4 regions of the Roseburia sp. OF03-24 genome follow, and region 1 is predicted to be linked to each of the others. Evidence: predicted binding sites of a transcription regulator. Region 1 holds the regulator's gene; each other region holds the start of a gene.
What was found. The regulator HrcA, encoded in region 1, represses chaperone genes, less so after heat shock. The targets are predictions, from matches to a motif close to TGTTAGCACTCNNNNNNNNNGAGTGCTAACA.
Positions count from the first base shown of each region.

Region 2: groES (co-chaperone GroES) is a predicted target of HrcA. The motif match lies at 2,159-2,189, and genes of this name have one in related genera.
Region 3: htpG (molecular chaperone HtpG) is a predicted target of HrcA. The motif match lies at 2,978-3,008, and genes of this name have one in related genera.
Region 4: clpB (ATP-dependent chaperone ClpB) is a predicted target of HrcA. The motif match lies at 2,274-2,304, and genes of this name have one in related genera.

Region 1 covers NZ_QSCK01000005.1:112,935-118,184, forward strand. The annotation lists gene DXA60_RS03805 (YfhO family protein) at 1-1,332, shown strand, start outside; gene DXA60_RS03810 (acyltransferase family protein) at 1,334-2,380, shown strand; gene hrcA (heat-inducible transcriptional repressor HrcA) at 2,519-3,619, shown strand; gene grpE (nucleotide exchange factor GrpE) at 3,635-4,270, shown strand; gene dnaK (molecular chaperone DnaK) at 4,306-5,250, shown strand, end outside.
Region 2 covers NZ_QSCK01000024.1:80-5,329, forward strand. The annotation lists gene DXA60_RS12630 (Cof-type HAD-IIB family hydrolase) at 62-844, shown strand; gene DXA60_RS12635 (DUF2974 domain-containing protein) at 866-2,011, shown strand; gene groES (co-chaperone GroES) at 2,239-2,523, shown strand; gene groL (chaperonin GroEL) at 2,586-4,208, shown strand; gene DXA60_RS12650 (pyridoxal phosphate-dependent aminotransferase) at 4,511-5,250, opposite strand, start outside.
Region 3 covers NZ_QSCK01000036.1:9,627-14,876, forward strand. The annotation lists gene hydF ([FeFe] hydrogenase H-cluster maturation GTPase HydF) at 1-646, shown strand, start outside; gene htpG (molecular chaperone HtpG) at 768-2,873, opposite strand; gene DXA60_RS15845 (stealth family protein) at 3,176-4,204, shown strand; gene DXA60_RS15850 (hypothetical protein) at 4,217-5,250, shown strand, end outside.
Region 4 covers NZ_QSCK01000028.1:18,236-23,485, forward strand. The annotation lists gene DXA60_RS13840 (HD domain-containing phosphohydrolase) at 1-1,004, shown strand, start outside; gene DXA60_RS13845 (BMP family ABC transporter substrate-binding protein) at 1,006-2,196, shown strand; gene clpB (ATP-dependent chaperone ClpB) at 2,439-5,021, shown strand; gene DXA60_RS13860 (MATE family efflux transporter) at 5,193-5,250, opposite strand, start outside.

The DNA.
Region 1 (5,250 bases):
CAGGGGGAGGCACTTTCCATGCTGACAAAAGATGCGGCGGGCAGTCTTGTAAAAAATCATGCGAAAGATACAACATACCGCTACGAGTCCCTGCAGTCCGAGGAGTGGAAAAATACAGCAATGCAGCTTGGTATTAACGGTACATCTTATTATTTCAGTCTCGCAAACCCGGATATTAACCAGTTCCAGCGGGAAATGTATATCAACCAGACAAGAGATTTCTGTTATTCCGGTTTTGATGCCCGTACAATGTTAGAAGTGCTGTCCGGGGTACGTTATTATGTAGTGCCATCCGGAAACAAAGGTCTGCGTCCATATGGTTACAACGTCTGTATCAACCGTGGAACACTTGGCGCGGGGGGACAGTATGAAGTGAAATGCGATGCCTATGAGAATGATTCCGTACTGCCGGTCGGATTCGCAGGCAGTACAGTAATTCCACGGAGTATCTATGAAAAGCTGGATGTAACAAAAAAACAGCAGGCACTTTTACAGGGAATCATTGTGGAGGATGATAAGGTTCCGGCTGCATTAGCTCAGAAGGAAACCGGAATGGAATTTACAGATAAAGAGATTTCTTATGAGATTACGGATATGCATAACGTGGAACTGACAGACCAGGGATTTACAGCGACAGAAAAGAAAGCGTCGGTCACACTTTCCTTTGAGGGGATGCCGGAGAGCGAAACATACTTTATATTAAAGGGACTTGGGTTTTCGGAGGAAGGAAAAACCTTAACACAGTCGAAGAGCCGTCTGCACATTGATGTGACCTGTGGAAAGATTACAAAGATGATTACATTCCTTACCAGAAAGAATAATTTTTACAGTGGTGTGGATGATTATCTGATCAATACCGGCTATCGTGATGAAAAAGCAGATGAAATTACACTGACATTTCATGAAAAGGGGACTTACCGGTTTGATGAGATGCAGATCGTATGTCAGCCGATGCAGCAGGTTGATAGTCTGGCAAAAAAACTGAAACAGAATGTTTTAAAAGGGGTCGTCATGGATACCAACCGGATATCCGGTACTCTTGAGACAGATCAGGAAGAATTGTTTTGTCTGACGGTCCCATACAGCAGTGGATGGCGGGCGTATATTGATGGCAAGGAAGCAGATGTTTTAAAGGCAGATACGATGTATATGGCAATTGATGTGCCGGAGGGAATACATCAGATCGAATTTTATTACTGTACACCGTATTTAAAAACGGGTGCTGTTTTGAGCGGTCTTGGAATCCTGTCGGTGATCGGGATTGCTGTTTTCAGATATAGAACGGGTGATAAGAGAAAAAAAGAACAGGGCAGGACGAAAGAAAGGATCTAAGATGTCTACGATATATCTATCGGAAAAAAATGAATACAGGGCACTTGATTTTCTGAAATTTGCAGCAGCATTTCTAGTTGTTGCCATTCACATTCCACCATTTGAAGAGGCTGCTCCGGTATTTTCACACGAATTTCAGCAGGTAATCTGCCGGATGGCAGTGCCGTTCTTTTTTGTATGTACCGGATATTTTATGGGAGAAAAAATAGCGGACAAAGGCAGGGTAAAAAAATATCTTTTCCATATTATAAAGATGTATGTATGGTGGAGTCTGTTATATCTGATTCCGATCATTGACCGGTTCTGGGAGAAAAAAAGAAGTGCTGCCGGAAATTTGTCAGAACTGGCGAGAAGATTTTTTCTGATCGGTTCTTATATACAGCTATGGTATCTTCTTGCAACGGTTGTGGCGGTACTGTTATTGTATCTTCTTGCAACGCACTTTCAGTGGAGTGTAAAAAGAATTGTAGTGGCTGCCGTACTATTATATCTGGCTGGAGTCTGCCATAACACTTATCATCATGCTTTTGATGATCTTTCTCTGGCTGCAAATGAGATCAGATGGTATCTTTCTGTATTTGCCACCGCAAGAAATGGCCTGTTTTTTGGATTCCCGTTTGTGACGATGGGATATTTGTTCCGGGTAAAGGCAGACCGGATCAGAAAAAATGATTATGGATGGCATACGATAGTTTTTCTGGCACTCATGATGTTAGAAGAGTGGATCGTCACTCAGAAAATTGGCGAATCATCCCATGATATGTATCTAATGACACCTCTTGTCACGGCAAATCTTTTTCTGGCAGCCGCTTTTTGTCCGGTAAGCGATAAGCGGGGAGCAATGGCAAAGATTATGCGTGAACTCTCGACTGAGATTTTTCTTTTACACATGCTGGTATATTTCTGGTATAAAAAGATTATGGAGAGTCTGGGACTGGATGCAGGAAATCATCTGGTGCGTTATCTGGTGGTTGTTAGTGGCAGTGTTCTGATCGGATTAATCCTCATATATATAGGAAGAAAAAGGAATAAAACCGTAAAATTATAAAAAAAATATAAAACCGCAGAAATTATAAAAATTAGTGTTGACAAAAGAATATGATGGTGCTATTTTAAGTACATAGATGTTAGCACTCCACAATAACGAGTGCTAACAGATATAAAAAGTAACTGGGAACTAAGGCAGATGCCAGATTCTTACAGAGAGTTACAGAGTATGGAGATGGAGAAGAGAATGGACGAGGAATTCGAGTTAGACGAACGAAAAACGAAAATTCTTGATGCAATCATCCGCAACTATTTAGAGACAGGCGAACCGGTTGGATCACGAACGATATCCAAGTATACCGATTTGAATTTAAGCTCTGCAACGATCCGTAATGAGATGGCAGATCTGGAAGAACTTGGATACATTTTACAGCCGCATACTTCAGCCGGCAGGATTCCTTCTGACAAAGGATACCGCTTTTATGTGGATCATCTGATGGAAGAGAAAAAACGTGAGGTCGATGAGATGAAGAGTTTCGTCATCGAACACACGGAGAAGATGGATCAGGTGTTGCAGCAAGTGGCAAAGATATTGGCGAACAATACCAATTATGCAACGATGGTAACAGCACCGACGTTCCATAAGAATAAAGTAAAGTTCATCCAGTTATCCAATATGAATGAAGAACAGATCTTAGCAACGATCGTTACCGAAGGAAATCTGGTCAAGAATAAAATTATTCCGGTCAGTGAACCAATCGATAATGAGACGATGTTAAAACTGAATTTCCTGTTAAATGCGAATTTAAATGGTCTTGCATTGCAGGAGATCAATCTTGGAACCATTGCAAAGCTGAAAGAGCAGGCAGGCATTCACAGTGACATCATCAGTGATGTGCTTGATACTGTGGCAGAGACGATGGGACAGGATGAGGACATCCGCATTTATACAAGCGGAACAACCAACTTCTTTAAATATCCGGAGTTAAGTGATTCGGAGAAAGCGAGTGAGCTGATCTCCACATTTGAGGAGAAACAGCAGTTAGCGAGCCTTGTAACTGAAAACCTGTTAGATGATGATAATACAGGGATTCAGGTTTATATAGGAAATGAAAGCCCGATACAGACCATGAAGGACTGCAGTGTTGTGACAGCAACTTATGAATTGGGCGAAGGCGTTCGTGGAACGATAGGAATTGTCGGACCGAAGCGAATGGATTATGAGAAAGTAATGGATAACCTGAAAACCTTGAAAAATTCCTTAGATGGAATTTTAAACAAGGATAAGGAACAGACATAGAAAGGTGGTTCATAGATGTCAGAGATGAATGAAGAGGTATTAGACGAAGCAATGGAGAATTCCACAGAGGAAAATGCTTCTGAAACCCAGACGGATGAAAATGTGACATCCACGGAAGAGACAACTGAGACAGCAGATACGGAAGAAGCAGAAAATGCTGATACGGATTCTGAAGATTCAGATAAAAAGAAATCTTTTTTCAAAAAGAAAAAAGATAAAAAGGATGAGCAGATCGAAGAGCTTACTGACAAAGTCAAAAGACAGATGGCAGAGTTCGATAATTTCCGTAAGCGTACAGAAAAGGAAAAATCACAGATGTACGATATGGGAGCCAAAACGATCGTAGAAAAGATCCTGCCGGTAATTGATAACTTCGAGCGTGGTCTTGCAGCTGTTCCGGAAGAAAGCAAAGAAGATGCTTTTGTTGTCGGAATGGATAAGATCTACCGCCAGATGCTTACCGTATTAGAGGAAGCAGGTGTAACACCGATCGAAGCAGTCGGTGCAGAATTTGATCCGAATTTCCACAACGCAGTAATGCATGTGGAGGATGAAACCTTAGGAGAAAATGTAGTAGCAGAAGAACTCCAGAAGGGATATATGTACAGAGATACTGTAGTAAGACACAGTATGGTAAAAGTAGCAAACTAAGTATTTCATAGATATTAGATGAGGAGGAAATCATTATGAGTAAAATCATTGGTATTGACTTAGGTACAACAAACAGTTGTGTAGCTGTTATGGAAGGTGGAAAACCTACCGTTATCGCAAATCAGGAAGGTGCAAGAACAACACCATCTATCGTTGCATTCACAAAAACAGGCGAGAGATTAGTAGGTGAGCCTGCAAAACGTCAGGCTGTTACAAACGCAGAAAAGACCATATCTTCTATCAAGAGACATATGGGTACTGATTATAAAGTAGCAATTGATGATAAACAGTATTCTCCACAGCAGATTTCTGCAATGATCTTACAGAAATTAAAAGCTGATGCAGAAGGATACTTAGGAGAAAAAGTAACAGAGGCTGTTATCACAGTTCCGGCTTACTTCAACGATGCCCAGCGTCAGGCAACCAAAGATGCAGGTAAGATCGCAGGCCTTGATGTAAAACGTATCATCAACGAGCCGACAGCAGCAGCTTTAGCTTATGGTCTTGACAATGAGAAAGAGCAGAAGATCATGGTATACGACCTTGGTGGTGGTACATTTGATGTTTCTATCATTGAGATTGGCGATGGTGTTATCGAAGTATTATCTACAAACGGTGATACACATCTTGGTGGTGATGATTTTGATAACAGAATCACACAGTGGATGATCGATGAGTTCAAGAAAGCAGAAGGTGTTGATCTTTCTACTGATAAGATGGCTCTTCAGAGATTAAAAGAAGCTGCTGAGAAAGCAAAGAAAGAGCTTTCTTCTGCAACAACCACAAATATCAACCTTCCGTTCATCACAGCAACTGCTGAGGGACCGAAACACTTTGATATGAACTTAACAAGAGCAAAATTCGATGAGTTGACACATGATCTCGTTGAAAAGACAGCTATCCCGGTTCAGAATGCTATGAGAGATGCAGGACTTACTAATGCTGATCTTGGTCAGGTATTATTAGTTGGTGGTTCTACA
Region 2 (5,250 bases), on a different contig from region 1:
TAATGGGAAAATTCTGTTAGAATAAAAAACATCACGACGGAAGGGAAAAATAGACGATATAATGAAAAAAGCAGTATTTTTTGATATAGACGGTACATTATGGGATTTTAAGATGAATATACCGGAAAGCACAAAAGAAGCATTGAAAGAACTAAGAAAAAACGGGCATTATGCCTTCCTGTGCAGTGGAAGAAGCAGATCCAATATCAAAAGTCCCAAATTACTGGCACTCGGGTTTGATGGCATTGTGGCAGCATGCGGCACACATATTGAATTCGAGGGAGAAAAGTTATTTGAACTTTTACTGACCAACGAACAAATCAAACATATTCTTACAGTACTTAGAAAATACCAGATACCAATGGTACTAGAGGGACCAAATTATATTTATGTGGATGAAAAAGACTTCAAGGATGATCCATATGTCATTTATCTGAGAAATGAGCTTGGGGAAAACCTAAAAAGTATTACCGGAATTGCACAATATGAGGTAAATAAGCTGAGTGCGGAACTTGGAAATGCAGATGTAGAACTTGTCAGGAAAGAACTGGGAACGGAGTTTGATATGATCGTCCATGAGCCGGATGGAATATTAGAGATCGGGCAGGCGGGGCATTCCAAGGCAAGTGGCATTGAGCGTCTCTGTGCGTTTCTTGGAATCGCAAAAGAAGATACTTATGCATTCGGGGATAGTGCTAATGATGTGGAAATGCTTGAATTTGTGGCACATGGGATTGCCATGGGAAATGGTACGGATGTGGCAAAGAATGCGGCAGAATTTATTACCACAGATATCCATAAAGATGGGATCTGGAACGGACTGAAACATTATGGGCTGATCTGAATAAAAGACAGGGGGAAAAATATGGCAAATATCATGGATTATATGGACTGGCGCGGAGATTTATCGTTTGAGGCAGATGAATTTAATGAAGTTGATAATCTGATTTTAGCGCAGCTTGCATATGTTGATTTTGAGGGGATCGTTACAGCAGAGGAAAATGCGCCGGCTGTACCGCTTAAGGAGGCATCCGGACAATTTTGGGAAAAGAATGATAAAGACGAAATCTTGGCACGGGTATCCATGACGAAATCGGCCCCGTTTGTTATGGAGAAAATGGCGGAAACAAAACGTTTTTCGGATGTAAAACTACGCTGCTATGTCAATGAGATACGGGATGAGGAACAGTTTCAGTTTTCGGCGGTCTGTGTGGAACTGCCGGATGACAGCCTGTATGTGGCATTTCGCGGAACAGACAACACGATCACGGGCTGGCGGGAAGATTTTAATATGGGTTATCTGTCAGAAACGCCGGGACAGCTCCGGGCAGTGGAATATTTGAACCGTGCAGTGACAGACAAAAAGCAGAGGGTGCGTGTCGGCGGCCATTCAAAGGGTGGAAATTTTGCCGTGTATGCCTCCGTAAAATGTGATCCGCAGATCCAGAACCAGATTTTAAATGTGTACAGCAATGATGGTCCGGGATTCCGGAGCGATATGGTGGAAAGCACAGAGTACCAGCGCATGCTGCCGAAGCTGCACACGATCCTGCCGGAATCTTCCATTGTCGGAATGCTCTTAGAACATCAGGAGTCGTTTGAAGTTGTCAAGAGCTCAAACAGCGGGATCCAGCAGCACGATGCCATGTCATGGGAGGTACTCGGAAGATTTTTTGAACATGTGGATCAGGTTGCGGCGCAGAGCCTGTTGTTGGATGAAACGATAAAATCATGGATTTACCAGTTAGACGGGGAAGAGAGAGCACAGATCGTGGAGACGGCATTTGATATGATCGAAAAAGTCGGGATCCGTACGGTAGATGATTTTTACCACAGTAAATGGAAGAAAATACAGGAACTGATGAAAGAAACCAGTAAACTTTCACCGGAGCGGCAGAAACTGTTTTCAAGAGCCTTAAAACTGCTTTGGATGGAAGGAAATAAAGCAATGAAGGAGACAGTAAAACAGACCGTAAAACGCACGGTAAAACAGTCTCCGCTGAAAAAATAAAAAAAGTATAAAATCACAGAAAATGAGTGAACTTATAAAAAAACGAGAAAAAGAGAGAAAAAATAAGAAAATATTGGAATAAATAATTATAAATAGAAATATATTTGGTTGCAGATTCAAATATAAAAATCTATTATATGAACCATAAGTTAGCACTCAAAAGAAATGAGTGCTAATAACTACTCAAAAGAAATAAAACAGATGATCATAAGCAGGAGGTAAGCAACATGAAATTAGTTCCATTAAGCGACAGAGTCGTATTAAAACAGTGTGAGGCAGAGGAAACCACAAAATCAGGTATCATCCTTACAAGCAGTGCACAGGAAAAACCACAGGAGGCAGAGGTTATTGCCGTAGGTCCTGGTGGAATGGTTGATGGAAAAGAAGTTACCATGCAGGTAAAAGCCGGACAGAAGGTAATTTATTCAAAATACGCAGGAACAGAAGTAAAATTAGACGGAGAAGAATACATTATCGTAAAACAAAATGATATTCTTGCAGTCGTAGAATAAATAATTGTTCAATGTAAAACAGATTTTTATCATTAATAAATTTCAGAAAGAGGTAGACAGATATGGCAAAGGAAATTAAATATGGCACAGAAGCAAGAGCAGCATTAGGTGCAGGTGTAGATAAACTGGCAAATACCGTAAGAGTAACATTAGGACCGAAAGGAAGAAACGTAGTACTTGACAAATCCTATGGTGCTCCGCTGATCACAAATGATGGTGTTACGATCGCAAAAGAGATCGAGTTAGAAGATGCATTCGAGAACATGGGTGCACAGCTTGTAAAAGAAGTTGCAACAAAGACAAACGATGTTGCAGGTGATGGTACCACAACAGCAACTGTTTTAGCACAGGCAATGGTACAGGAAGGTATGAAGAACCTTGAGGCAGGTGCTAACCCGATCATCCTCCGCCGTGGTATGAAGAAAGCAACAGACAAAGCAGTAGAAGCAATTCTTGCAATGTCCTCAAAAGTAAATGGCAAAGACCAGATCGCAAAAGTAGCTGCAATCTCTGCAGGAGATGAGAATGTTGGTAACATGGTTGCTGATGCAATGGAAAAAGTTTCCAACGATGGTGTTATCACGATCGAGGAATCTAAGACAATGCAGACAGAGCTTGATTTAGTAGAAGGTATGCAGTTTGACCGTGGTTATGTATCTGCTTACATGTGCACAGATATGGATAAAATGGAAGCAGTATTAGACGATCCATATATCCTGATCACAGATAAGAAGATCAGCAACATTCAGGAGATCCTTCCTCTGTTAGAGCAGATCGTACAGAGCGGTGCAAGATTACTTATCATCGCTGAGGATATCGAGGGTGAGGCACTTACCACTTTGATCGTCAACAAACTGCGTGGTACATTCAATGTAGTAGCTGTCAAAGCACCTGGCTATGGTGACAGAAGAAAAGCAATGCTTGAAGATATCGCAATCTTAACAGGTGGTCAGGTGATCAGCTCTGATCTTGGTCTGGAATTAAAAGACACAACTATGGATCAGTTAGGCCGTGCAAAATCTGTAAAAGTCCAGAAAGAGAACACAGTGATCGTTGACGGTGCTGGTGACAAAGATGCGATCGCAAGCAGAGTAAACCAGATCCGTGGACAGATCGAGGAGACAACATCTGAGTTTGATAAAGAAAAATTACAGGAGAGACTTGCAAAATTAGCAGGTGGCGTTGCAGTTATCCGTGTCGGTGCAGCAACTGAGACAGAGATGAAAGAAGCAAAACTTCGTATGGAAGATGCTTTAAACGCAACAAGAGCAGCAGTCGAAGAAGGTATCATCGCAGGTGGCGGTTCTGCATATATCCATGCAACCAAAGCTGTTGCTGAGTTAGCTGACACCTTAGAGGGTGATGAGAAGACTGGTGCAAAAGTTATCTTAAAAGCTCTGGAAGCTCCATTATACTATATCTCTGCAAATGCAGGACTTGAGGGCGCTGTTATCATCAATAAGGTAAAAGAGTCTAAAGACGGTATCGGATTCAATGCAGCAACCGAAGAGTATGTAGATATGGTTGAGAACGGTATTCTTGACCCGGTTAAAGTTACAAGAACAGCATTACAGAACGCAACTTCTGTTGCATCTACACTGCTTACAACAGAGTCTGTTGTTGCTAATATCAAAGAAGATGCTCCGGCAGTTCCGGCAGGCAACCCTGGCATGGGAATGATGTAATAACAGGTCTCTAAGAGAAAAAACAATAGATTGTATGGCTTTGTGATACAATCTGTTGTAATAAATAAGAATGTGAAAAACACAGCAGATTGTAAAGATCTGCTGTGTTTTTTAAATTCATAGGAAATTACGCATCTCGCGGAGAAGAAGTTAGCTGTAAACAGCACCGCTCGAGCGCGAAAGAGTCGCAAGCGACTCTTTGTTCTAGGAAAATGCGTTGAAAATTGTGCTGAAAATAAGATTTTATATTTTGATGAATTACAAAAACAAATGCCGGTGAACAGATTTGTCTGACCGGATATTTACCGGAGCAGGCAGGCAAGCAGTCTGTCATTATCCTCTGGATTCATGATACAGAGCCGGATGTACTTGTTATCCAGAAATGGGAATGTGGAGCAGTCACGGATCATCATTTTTTCACGGATCGCACGGTCAAATAGATCCTGGGAAGTAAGGTCATCTTTTAAAATGCGTACCAGCATGAAATTGCCGCTTGGTTCATATACTTTAAAATCAGGGCTTTTCTGGAATGTCTGATAAATTCTTGCACGCTCTGAAGAGATCAGGTCTTTGGTAGCTTTGATGTATGCAGTGTCACGGAACATCGTCTCTCCGGCAACGACAGCCAGGGAATTGATCGTCCATGGATTTTTTCTGGTATTGATAGATTTGATCAGATCACGGTTGCCTGTGATCGCATAGCCGAGGCGGAGTCCCGGTGCCGCGAAAAATTTTGAGGTGCCACGTAAAATGACAATATTGTTATAATAGTTTGTCAGTGGCACAGCGGAGATATCAGCCATATTATCGGCAAATTCCACATAAGTTTCATCCACCATGACATAAATGTCATGTTCCTTGCATGCATCTAAGATGTGACGCATTTCTGTTCTTGTAATGCAGGATGATGTAGGGTTGTTCGGGTTACATATAACGATCAGATCAATGCTTTCGTTCAGATGAGAGATAAAATCATCAACATCTAAACGGAAATTATCCTTTTCGCGAAGCGGATAATAGAGTGTCGTACCTCCGCCAAGAG
Region 3 (5,250 bases), on a different contig from region 1:
ACTTGTCACAGAGGAAGATCTTGTCCTGCTGGTTATGCCGCAGGATATTCAGGCACCGAAAGGACGCCTGATCCTGCCGCAGGTGCAGACGCTGCGGGAGCTTTTAGATAAAAAATGTCTGGTCATGAGTGTGACAACAGACAAACTGGTGCCGGCACTTGCAGCCTTAAAAGAACCGCCGAAACTGATCATTACGGACTCACAGGTGTTTGGCTATGTGTATGAGCACAAACCCAAAGAGAGCATGCTGACTTCATTTTCCGTTTTATTTGCAGCCTATAAAGGGGATCTTCCTTATTATGTGGAAGGTGCGAAGATGTTAGACTCCCTGACGAATGAATCACACGTTCTGATTGCAGAGTGCTGCAGCCATGCACCGTTGCAGGAAGACATCGGAAGAGTCAAGATCCCGCGCATGTTAAAAAAACGTGCTGGGGAGGGGCTTACGGTAGATATTGTAAGTGGAACGGATTTCCCGGAGGATTTATCAGATTATGATCTGGTCATCCAGTGCGGTGCATGTATGTTTAACCGTAAATATGTGCTGTCCCGGATCGACCGAGCAAAAAAACAGCAGGTTCCGATGACCAATTATGGTGTGACGATCGCCCATCTGACCGGAATTTTAGATAAGATTTCAATGTAACAATAGAATTAAAAAGCAGGATTGCGTTTTCCTGTAAAATTAGAATTAAATGAAAAAAGCGATGCACGGTTTTAACCGGTGGCATCGCTTTTTTTGATCTAATAAACTGGATGACTCATATTTATTTTGCTAAAAGCATCATGATCTGGTTGCTGCGCTGTACAAATTTGGACATTGCATCAACAGACAGAGGTTGGTTTGAAAGCATTGCAAGATCGTATAACTGTTCGCAGAACATCGGAACATGCTCAGAATCCTTGTGCTCGAAAATGTATTTTACAAGTTCGTTATTTGCATTTAACGTCAGGGTCTGATCTGCTGCAAACATGTTCGGGTCCATACCACCCATGCCGTTCATTGCGTACATCTTCATCATATCCTGCATACGTCTGCCTTCCTCGGAGAGAGTGATGACAGAAGCAATATCAGCATTTTTCAGTTTCTCGACTTTGACAGTCAGCTTGTCATTGTTTAAGGCTTTTTTGAATACATCCGTCAGGGTATCTGTCTCAGCCCTTAAGTCCTCAGCAGAAGTCTCGTCCTTTAAGGATTCTGTCACATCTGCATCGATACGCATGAATTTATAATGCTCGTTGCGCTGTTCCAACTGTGAAATGAAAGAAGTATCAATGTTGTGGTCTAAGATGACAGCGTCCATGTTCTGCTCTTTGAACATCTTGATGTACTGACCCTGTTGAAGTTTGTCAGTTACATAGTAGATCACCTTGCGCTCGTCTTTTTCCTCTGCATTTTCATTTGCAGCATCAGCGTTTTCGGATTTGATCGGATTGCCATCAGCGTCTAATACTTCAGCTTCATCTTTTTTCTCATCTTCTTTCTTTTCTTCCTCTTTGACTAAGAGTTCCGGAAGAGTAAGATATTTGTCATCGAGATTCTTAAACAGGATGTAATCGTTCATCTTGTCACAGAATTTGGTATCTTTTAAGCAGCCGAATTTGATAAATGGGCTGATGTCATCCCAGTATTTCTCATAGTTTTCTTTATCCGTCTTGCACATGCCGATCAGTTTGTCTGCAACTTTCTTGGTGATGTACTCGGAAATTTTCTTTACAAAGCCATCATTCTGTAATGCGCTTCTGGATACGTTAAGTGGCAGATCAGGGCAGTCGATCACACCTTTTAAGAGCATTAAGAACTCAGGAATGACCTCTTTGATGTTGTCAGCGATAAATACCTGATTATTGTAAAGTTTGATAGTTCCCTCGATAGAATCATATTCCGTATTGATCTTCGGGAAGTACAGGATACCTTTTAAGTTGAATGGATAATCCATATTTAAGTGGATCCAGAACAGCGGCTCCTTGTAGTCTAAGAATACTTTACGGTAAAATGCCTTGTATTCTTCATCCGTACACTCGTTTGGATTTTTTGCCCAGAGCGGGTTTATATCGTTAAGTGGAACCGGACGTTTTACGATCTTTAATTTATCTTTTGCAGGGGAAACTTCAACGACTTCTTTTTCGCCGTTCTCATTTTCTTTTTCCTCTGTTTTTGCTTCTTCATGGATCGTCTCCACAACGGTATCAGTGTCTAATTTATCAGCAGCGTCGATCGTCTCATATTCGGTCTCGGCATTTGCTTTTTCAAGGAAGATCGGGGTAGGCATGAAAGAGCAGTACTTTTCGATGACTTCTCTTGCACGGTATTCGTTGGAGAACTCAACAGCATCTTCATTTAAGAAAAGGGTGATCTCAGTACCGACGCCTTCTTTATTGCCGTCAGCCATATTAAATTCTGTACCGCCATCGCAGGACCAGTGAACAGCTGTTGCACCGTCTTTGTAAGATAAAGTATCGATCGTTACCTGATCGGCTACCATGAATGCGGAGTAAAAACCAAGTCCGAAGTGACCGATGATCTGATCGTCGTTTGCTTTGTCCTTATATTTTTCAATAAAATCAGTTGCACCGGAAAATGCGATCTGGTTGATATATTCCTCAACTTCGTCTGCAGTCATACCAAGACCGTTATCGATGAATTTTAAGGTCTTTTCCTCCGGATTTACGACAACGTGAATTTCCGGTTTGTAGTCTGCCGGTAATGTATATTCGCCCATCATCTCAAGTTTTTTTAATTTTGTGATAGCATCACAGCCGTTACTGATCAGCTCACGGAAGAAAATATCGTGATCGGAATATAACCATTTTTTGATAATCGGAAACAGATTATCACTGTTAATTGAAAGATTTCCATGTTTCTCTGCCATATTCAAACACTCCTTTATGATCGTTATAAAATGCAGCGGAGCAGATCCGCTTCGCTGCTGCCTGAATCTAATATTATAACCGTAAATTTTAAAAGTCAATAGAAAATCAGCACTCTTTTTAAATGAGTGCTAACAAAAACGGCGAAAATGCTTTAAAATCGGGAAAAACAGGATTTCTTAAAAAAATATAAATTAAGCAGATAAATGGGATTTTCATTTTGCGGGATTTGTTTTATCATGATAGAAGTAAAAATTATCATGCAGATGAAAAAGATGTTTGCTGGGCAGAAATGGAGATTATTATGACACGCGACAATAACATTCCGGAAATTGATTTTGTGATCACATGGGTAGATGGCAATGATCCGGACTGGCAGAAACAGAAAATGGAGTACAGTATGCAGCCGGATCTGTCGCAGAAACAGGATGACAGAAAAGAGAGATACAGAGACTGGGATCTGCTGAGGTACTGGTTTCGTGGTGTGGAGCGTTTTGCACCATGGGTGCGCAGGATACACTTTGTTACATGGGGGCATCTGCCATCCTGGTTAAATAAAGAACATCCGAAGTTAAATATTGTAAATCATAAAGATTTTATTCCGGAAAAATATCTGCCGACATTTAATTCACATGCCATTGAGTGGAATATGCACAGAATCCCAGGTCTGGCAGAGAATTTTGTATATTTTAATGATGATATGTTTCTGATAAAAAAGGTCAGACCGGAACAGTATTTTAAAAATGATCTTCCGGTGGATATGCTGGCTCTTCAGCCTGATGTGGCAAATACAAAAGATCAGGTCATGCCATATATTTACCTGAATAATACCATGCTTCTGGCAAAATATTTTGACAAACGTGAAAATATGAAAAAACAGCCGGGAGCATATTTCCATCCCGGTTATCCGTTTATGTATTTTATTTATAATATGTTAGAACTGGCGTTCCCATTGTTTACAGGATTTTACACGGTTCATGGGCCGTCTTCTTTTAAAAAGAGTACTTTTGTGAAAATGTGGGAATTAGAACCGGAGTTGTTAAACGAGGTGTGCAGCCATAAATTTCGTCAGAAAGAGGATGTCAGCCAGTATGTGCTCAGGGAGTATCAGAAACTGACAGGCGGTTTTGTTCCCGGCAATGTAAGAAAACTCTGCCGGTATTATGATGTCTCAAATGATAACAGCAGGATTGTGGCTGATATAGGTCATCAGAAGAGTGGAAGCGTCTGTTTGAATGACAGCAATCAGGAGATTGATTTTGAATGGGCAAAAAAAGAACTTCATATGGGATTTGCACAGATCTTGAAGGAAAAATCTGCATTTGAAAAGTAAGAGGTGAAAAAAGTGATCGTATTAAAAGCAGATAGCGAATTAAAAATGACATTTGAACGGCTGATAAAGACCATGCATGCAAATGTAAACTGGACAGGTCTTTTTGTGGCACTTGATAATTATCTCATTTTACAGGGGGAAGTGCGCTCCCTGTTTTTTCATTTTGACAGCAGAAAAGTGGCGGAAAATATTGTAGATCTGCCGATCAAAGAAGATGAGATCAAAGATACCGATGAGGCAGCAGTACGGGATGTGATCAATATGATCCTGTATGCATTTGGAAAATGGGGGACGATCCAGGGACTTCGTGTGGAAAAAAATACGGAGCAGCTGAATACTCTTTTCGGGCATGTGCTTGCAGGAATCTATATTGAACCGGAATATACCACGCAGTATTTCCGTTTTTATCATGCAGGAAAGCGTATTACCTATGAAGATGTGATACAGGCGGCACTTGAGGCAAAAGAAGCAGTGCAGAAGGAAGAGGAAGCAGACGAGGAACAGGGACTCTGGCATAAAGTTGAATGGAAGATGGCGCATACTGTTTTTGAGAGAACAGAACTTTCACTGTCAGAAAGAGCAAAAGGCAGGATTGGCAATAACTTTTATAAAGTTGGTTACCGCTGCCCAAAATGCAAAGGAAATCTGCATATGATCATGTATCCGAAAGGAAAAGAGTTTCGGATTGAGACGCCTGAGGGAGTAGTCCTTTTGGCAAAAGCATGTACCTGTGCGGCGTGTCACAGATTTTATACGCCGCGCCCATGGAAACTTCTTGGAGACGGCGATATTTATCTGATGGATTTTGAGGAGGATAAAAAGGCATACGAAGATTATCTTGAGCTGATGGGGCGTAACGGCGAGCATGAGGCAAACAGTCGTTATAATGAATATGAGGACGGCAGAAAGCCGGCGGGTGTCGAGGATGAGCAGCAGCCACTTGAGGAACTGTGCGAGGATCTGCCGGAATATTCAGATGCAGACTTTGAGGAATTATTAAATAAGATAGAAGAGGGATTTTTCCCGGAAAGCAGTATTGCAGCCTG
Region 4 (5,250 bases), on a different contig from region 1:
AGCTTGAGATATTTCCGGAAATTATCAATTATTCCGTGAATCTCCCTTATGTAAGTGTTTACTTAGAGGGGTATGACAGTGAGCCGCAGGTGATGTCCCAAAGTGAGATGTCCAGTGTGATTTATACAAATCTTCCGGTAGGAACCTATAAGTTTCATATTGCGGTGCTGGATCATAAGGGACAGAAGCCGGTAGTGGAAAGTGTGTATACCATTGAAAAAAAGGCAGAGATCTACGATCACTGGTGGTTTGTGGTTTATATAGTGGCAGTGTTTGCGTTAGCAGTAGCTTATCTGACCTGGATGATTTTTCATACACAGGTGCAGAGAGTGATCAATCTTCAGAAAAAGGAGATTGAACTGGTAAAAAAGAAGCTGGAAATGGGGAATGAGACGGTACTTACGATTGCTAAGACGGTAGACGCTAAAGATGTAAGGACGAGTCAGCATTCTGAGCGTGTGGCAGAATATTCCGTACTGATCGCAAAAGAACTTGGGTTTGATGAGAAAAGCTGTGAGGATCTGAAAAGGGCAGCGCTTTTACATGATATCGGAAAAATCGGTATTCCCGATCGGATTTTAAATAAGCCGGGAAAATTAACGGACGAGGAATATGGAATTATGAAATCGCATGTGACAAAAGGTGCGGAAATCTTAAAAAGTTTCACGATCGTAGACCATGTGGAAGAGGGTGCCTTATATCATCATGAAAGATATGATGGAAAAGGATATGTGCACGGGTTAAAAGGAGAAGAAATCCCGATCAATGCCAGAATTATCGGAATTGCAGATACATTTGATGCAATGACGGTGAATCGCGTTTACCGGAAACAGTTGGATATGACCTATGTGATACAGGAACTGAAAAATGGAAGGGGAACGCAGTTTGATCCAGGACTTGTCGATGTTATGTTAGGACTGATTGACAATGGAAAGATTGACATATACAGTCTGTACAAAGAACATACACATACAGTTCATAGCAGGGAAAAAGAGGAGGAGTAAGGTGAAAAAAGTATATCTTGTGACATTGTGCACCTGTCTGGTTGTGATTGCTCTTGTGTCGGCATCTGTATACTTTCTGAGAGACGAAGAAAAAGAGATCACTGTTGGTTTTGTGTATGTGGGAGATGCGAGTACCGCATATACCAGCAATTTTATTGATGCGCAGGAGGCAATCCAGACAAAATACGGGGATCAGGTAAAAGTCATTGCACTCAATAATGTTGCGGAGGGAACGGAAAGGGAGTACTTACAGCAGCTTGTGGATGCCGGATGTGACCTGATTTTTACGACCAGTTATAATTATGGAACCGTTACGAAGGAGTTTGCAGAAAAATATCCCGGGATCGAGTTTTGTATGGCAACATGTGCGAATGCAAATGAAGAGCCCCTCTTAAAAAATTATCATACATTCATGGGGAAAATTTATCAGGGAAGGTATACGGCGGGAGTGGCAGCCGGGATGAAAATGAAAGAACTGATCAAAGAAGGCGTGATCACAGAGCAGCAGGCAAAGATCGGATATGTTGCAGCCTATCCTTATGCGGAGGTGATCTCCGGATATACGGCATTTTTGCTCGGAGTGAGATCGGTTGTACCGGATGCGGTGATGACAGTGCGTTATACCAATAAATGGAATGATTACCGGACGGAAAAACAGTATGCCAAAGACCTGATCGATGAGGGCTGTGTGATCATATCACAGCATTCGGATACTGCAGGTCCCGCTACCGCATGTGAGGAAACTGCTGCGGGGACTCCGGTTTATCTGGTAAGTTATAACCAGAGTATGGAAGATGTGGCACCGACCACTTATCTTACCGGGTGCAAGATCAACTGGGAACCCTATATGATGGGAGCTGTGGATGCAGTTTTAAACGACCGTGTGATTGAGAAAAGTATCAAAGGAACTGTCAATGGAAATGATATTGGTGCCGGTTTTGAAGAAGACTGGGTGCAGATGTTAGAGTTAAATGAAATCACGGCTGCGGATGGCACAGCGGAAAAAATGCAGGAAGTGATCCGGCAGTTTAAGCAGGGGAAACTGGATGTGTTCCGGGGAGATTATGTCGGGGCAGATCCGGATGATCCGGACGATACCTATGATCTGAATCAGGGATATACGGAGAATGAGTTTGCGTCTGCACCTTCGTTTCATTATGTGCTGAAAGATGTGATCCGGATAGGAGAATAGGGGATTGTGAAGGAAAAAGTCCTGCGGATGCAGAGCATATCGTATTCGCAGGACAGTTTATATTTTTTTTATAAAATAATTAGCACTCACCTCTTGACAGTGCTAACAATCAGGTGTATAACACAAATTGTAAACAGAAAAATAGAAATAAAAGAAATAAGTAAGAAAACTCATGATGGTTCTCCATCATTTGATATAGATGTCCAGTTTGGACCACAATTGAATAAGAGGGAGGAAGATATATGAACATTCAGAAATTTACACAGAAGTCCGTAGAAGCGATCAATGATTGTGAAAAACTTGCATATGAATATGGCAATCAGGAAATCGAGCAGGAACATCTGCTTGTTGCATTGCTGCAGCAGGAAGACGGACTGATTTTAAAATTGATAGAAAAAATGGATATCCAGAAAGAGCATTTCCTGGATAACGCCAAAAAACATCTCGCAGCAAGGGTAAAGGTATCCGGCGGTCAGGTCTATGTCGGACAGGACTTAAATAAAGTGCTGATCCATGCAGAGGACGAGGCAAAGCAGATGGGAGACGAATATGTTTCCGTAGAGCATTTATTCCTTGCACTGTTAAAATATCCGAACAAGGCGATGAAGGAGATCTTCAAAGAGTATGGGATCACGAGAGACCGGTTTTTACAGGCACTCTCAACCGTGCGCGGCAACCAGCGTGTTGTTTCGGACAATCCGGAAGCTACTTATGATACTCTTGAAAAATACGGTTACGATATGGTAGCGCGTGCAAAAGAGCAGAAACTTGATCCGGTCATCGGACGTGATGATGAGATCCGTAATGTAGTCCGCATCCTTTCCCGTAAGACGAAAAATAACCCGGTACTGATCGGTGAGCCTGGTGTAGGTAAGACCGCAGTCGTAGAGGGGCTTGCACAGCGTATCGTAAAAGGGGATGTGCCGGAAGGCTTAAAAGACAAAAAGTTATTTGCACTGGATATGGGTGCCCTGGTCGCAGGTGCGAAGTATCGTGGTGAATTTGAGGAGCGTTTGAAAGCGGTTCTTGATGATATCAAAAATTCTGACGGACAGATCATCCTGTTTATCGATGAGCTGCACACGATCGTCGGAGCCGGAAAAACGGACGGCGCAATGGATGCCGGACAGCTGTTAAAACCTATGCTTGCGCGTGGTGAACTGCATTGTATCGGTGCAACGACACTCGATGAGTACCGTGAATATATTGAAAAAGATGCAGCGTTAGAGCGAAGATTCCAGCCGGTCATGGTGGATGAACCGACGGTTGAGGATACGATCTCTATTCTGCGTGGTTTAAAAGAGCGCTACGAAGTGTTCCACGGTGTAAAGATCACAGACTCTGCGTTAGTATCGGCAGCAGTGCTCTCAAACCGTTATATTTCCGACCGTTTCCTGCCGGATAAAGCGATCGACCTTGTGGATGAGGCATGTGCCCTGATCAAGACAGAACTTGATTCCATGCCGACAGAACTTGATGAATTAAACCGTCGTGTCATGCAGCTTGAGATTGAGGAAACCGCATTAAAGAAAGAAACAGACAGGTTAAGTCAGGAGCGTCTCGCTGACCTGCAGAAAGAATTGGCAGAACTGCGCGATACGTTTAATACGAAAAAAGCGCAGTGGGAAAATGAAAAGAAATCGGTAGAAAAAGTCCAGAAACTGCGTGAGGAGATCGAGACAGTCAAAAATGAGATCAAGACCGCACAGCAGAATTATGATCTGGAAAAAGCAGCAGAATTGCAGTATGGCAAATTACCGCAGTTAGAAAAACAGTTGGAAGCCGAAGAAGAGGAAGTAAAAAACCGTGATCTTTCACTGGTACATGAAAATGTCAGCGAGGAGGAGATTGCACGTATTATTTCCCGCTGGACCGGTATCCCGGTTGCAAAACTGACGGAGAGTGAGAGAAACAAGACACTTCATCTCGATGAGGAACTGCACAAACGTGTCATCGGACAGGACGAGGGTGTCACAAAGGTTACAGAAGCAATCATCCGTTCCAAAGCAGGAATCAAAGATCCGACAAAGCCGATCGGTTCGTTCCTGTTCTTAGGACCTACCGGTGTTGGTAAGACGGAGCTCGCGAAGGCACTTGCGGCAAGTCTGTTTGACGATGAATCTAACATGGTGCGTCTTGATATGAGTGAGTATATGGAGAAATATTCTGTCTCCCGTTTAATCGGAGCGCCTCCAGGATATGTCGGATACGATGAGGGCGGTCAGCTCACCGAGGCAGTCCGCAGAAAACCATATTCCGTCGTACTGTTTGATGAGGTGGAAAAAGCACATCCGGATGTATTCAATGTGTTGTTACAGGTACTTGATGACGGACGTATCACTGATTCGCAGGGCAGGACTGTGGACTTTAAAAACACGATCATTATTATGACGTCAAACCTTGGTTCGGCGCATCTGCTCGAAGGAATTGATGATAACGGAGATATCAATCCGGAGTGTGAAGAAGCAGTCATGAACGAACTGAGAGGACACTTCCGTCCGGAATTTTTGAATCGTCTTGATGAGATCATCATGTTCAAGCCACTCACAAAAGGCAATATCGGAAACATCATCAATCTTCTGATCACAGATCTCAACAAACGTCTTTCTGACCGTGAGATCACTGTGGAGCTGACAGATGCAGCAAAGCAGTATATCGTGGACAACGGATACGATCCGGTTTACGGTGCAAGACCGTTAAAGCGTTTCTTACAGAAACATGTGGAGACACTTTCTGCAAAACTGATTCTTGCAGATGAGGTAAGGGAAGGCGATACGATCCTGATTGACGTGGAAGGAGACCATCTGACTGCGCGCGTAAAGTGACAGATTGTGGATGGTAGCGAGAGAATCAGACAATGTGCCTGAAGAGATAATTGCATAGATACAAAATAGAAAAAGAAGGACTTTATCCCCAAAACGGATAGAGTCCTTTTTTCAATATTTGTATTTTGAAGATGAAGGAACATGATGAGGAAGAAATCTGAAAAAATTTGTTTATTTGCTGTGTACTTTGCGCAGCAAAAGCGGTAACTCCACGATCAGCATGGCGATC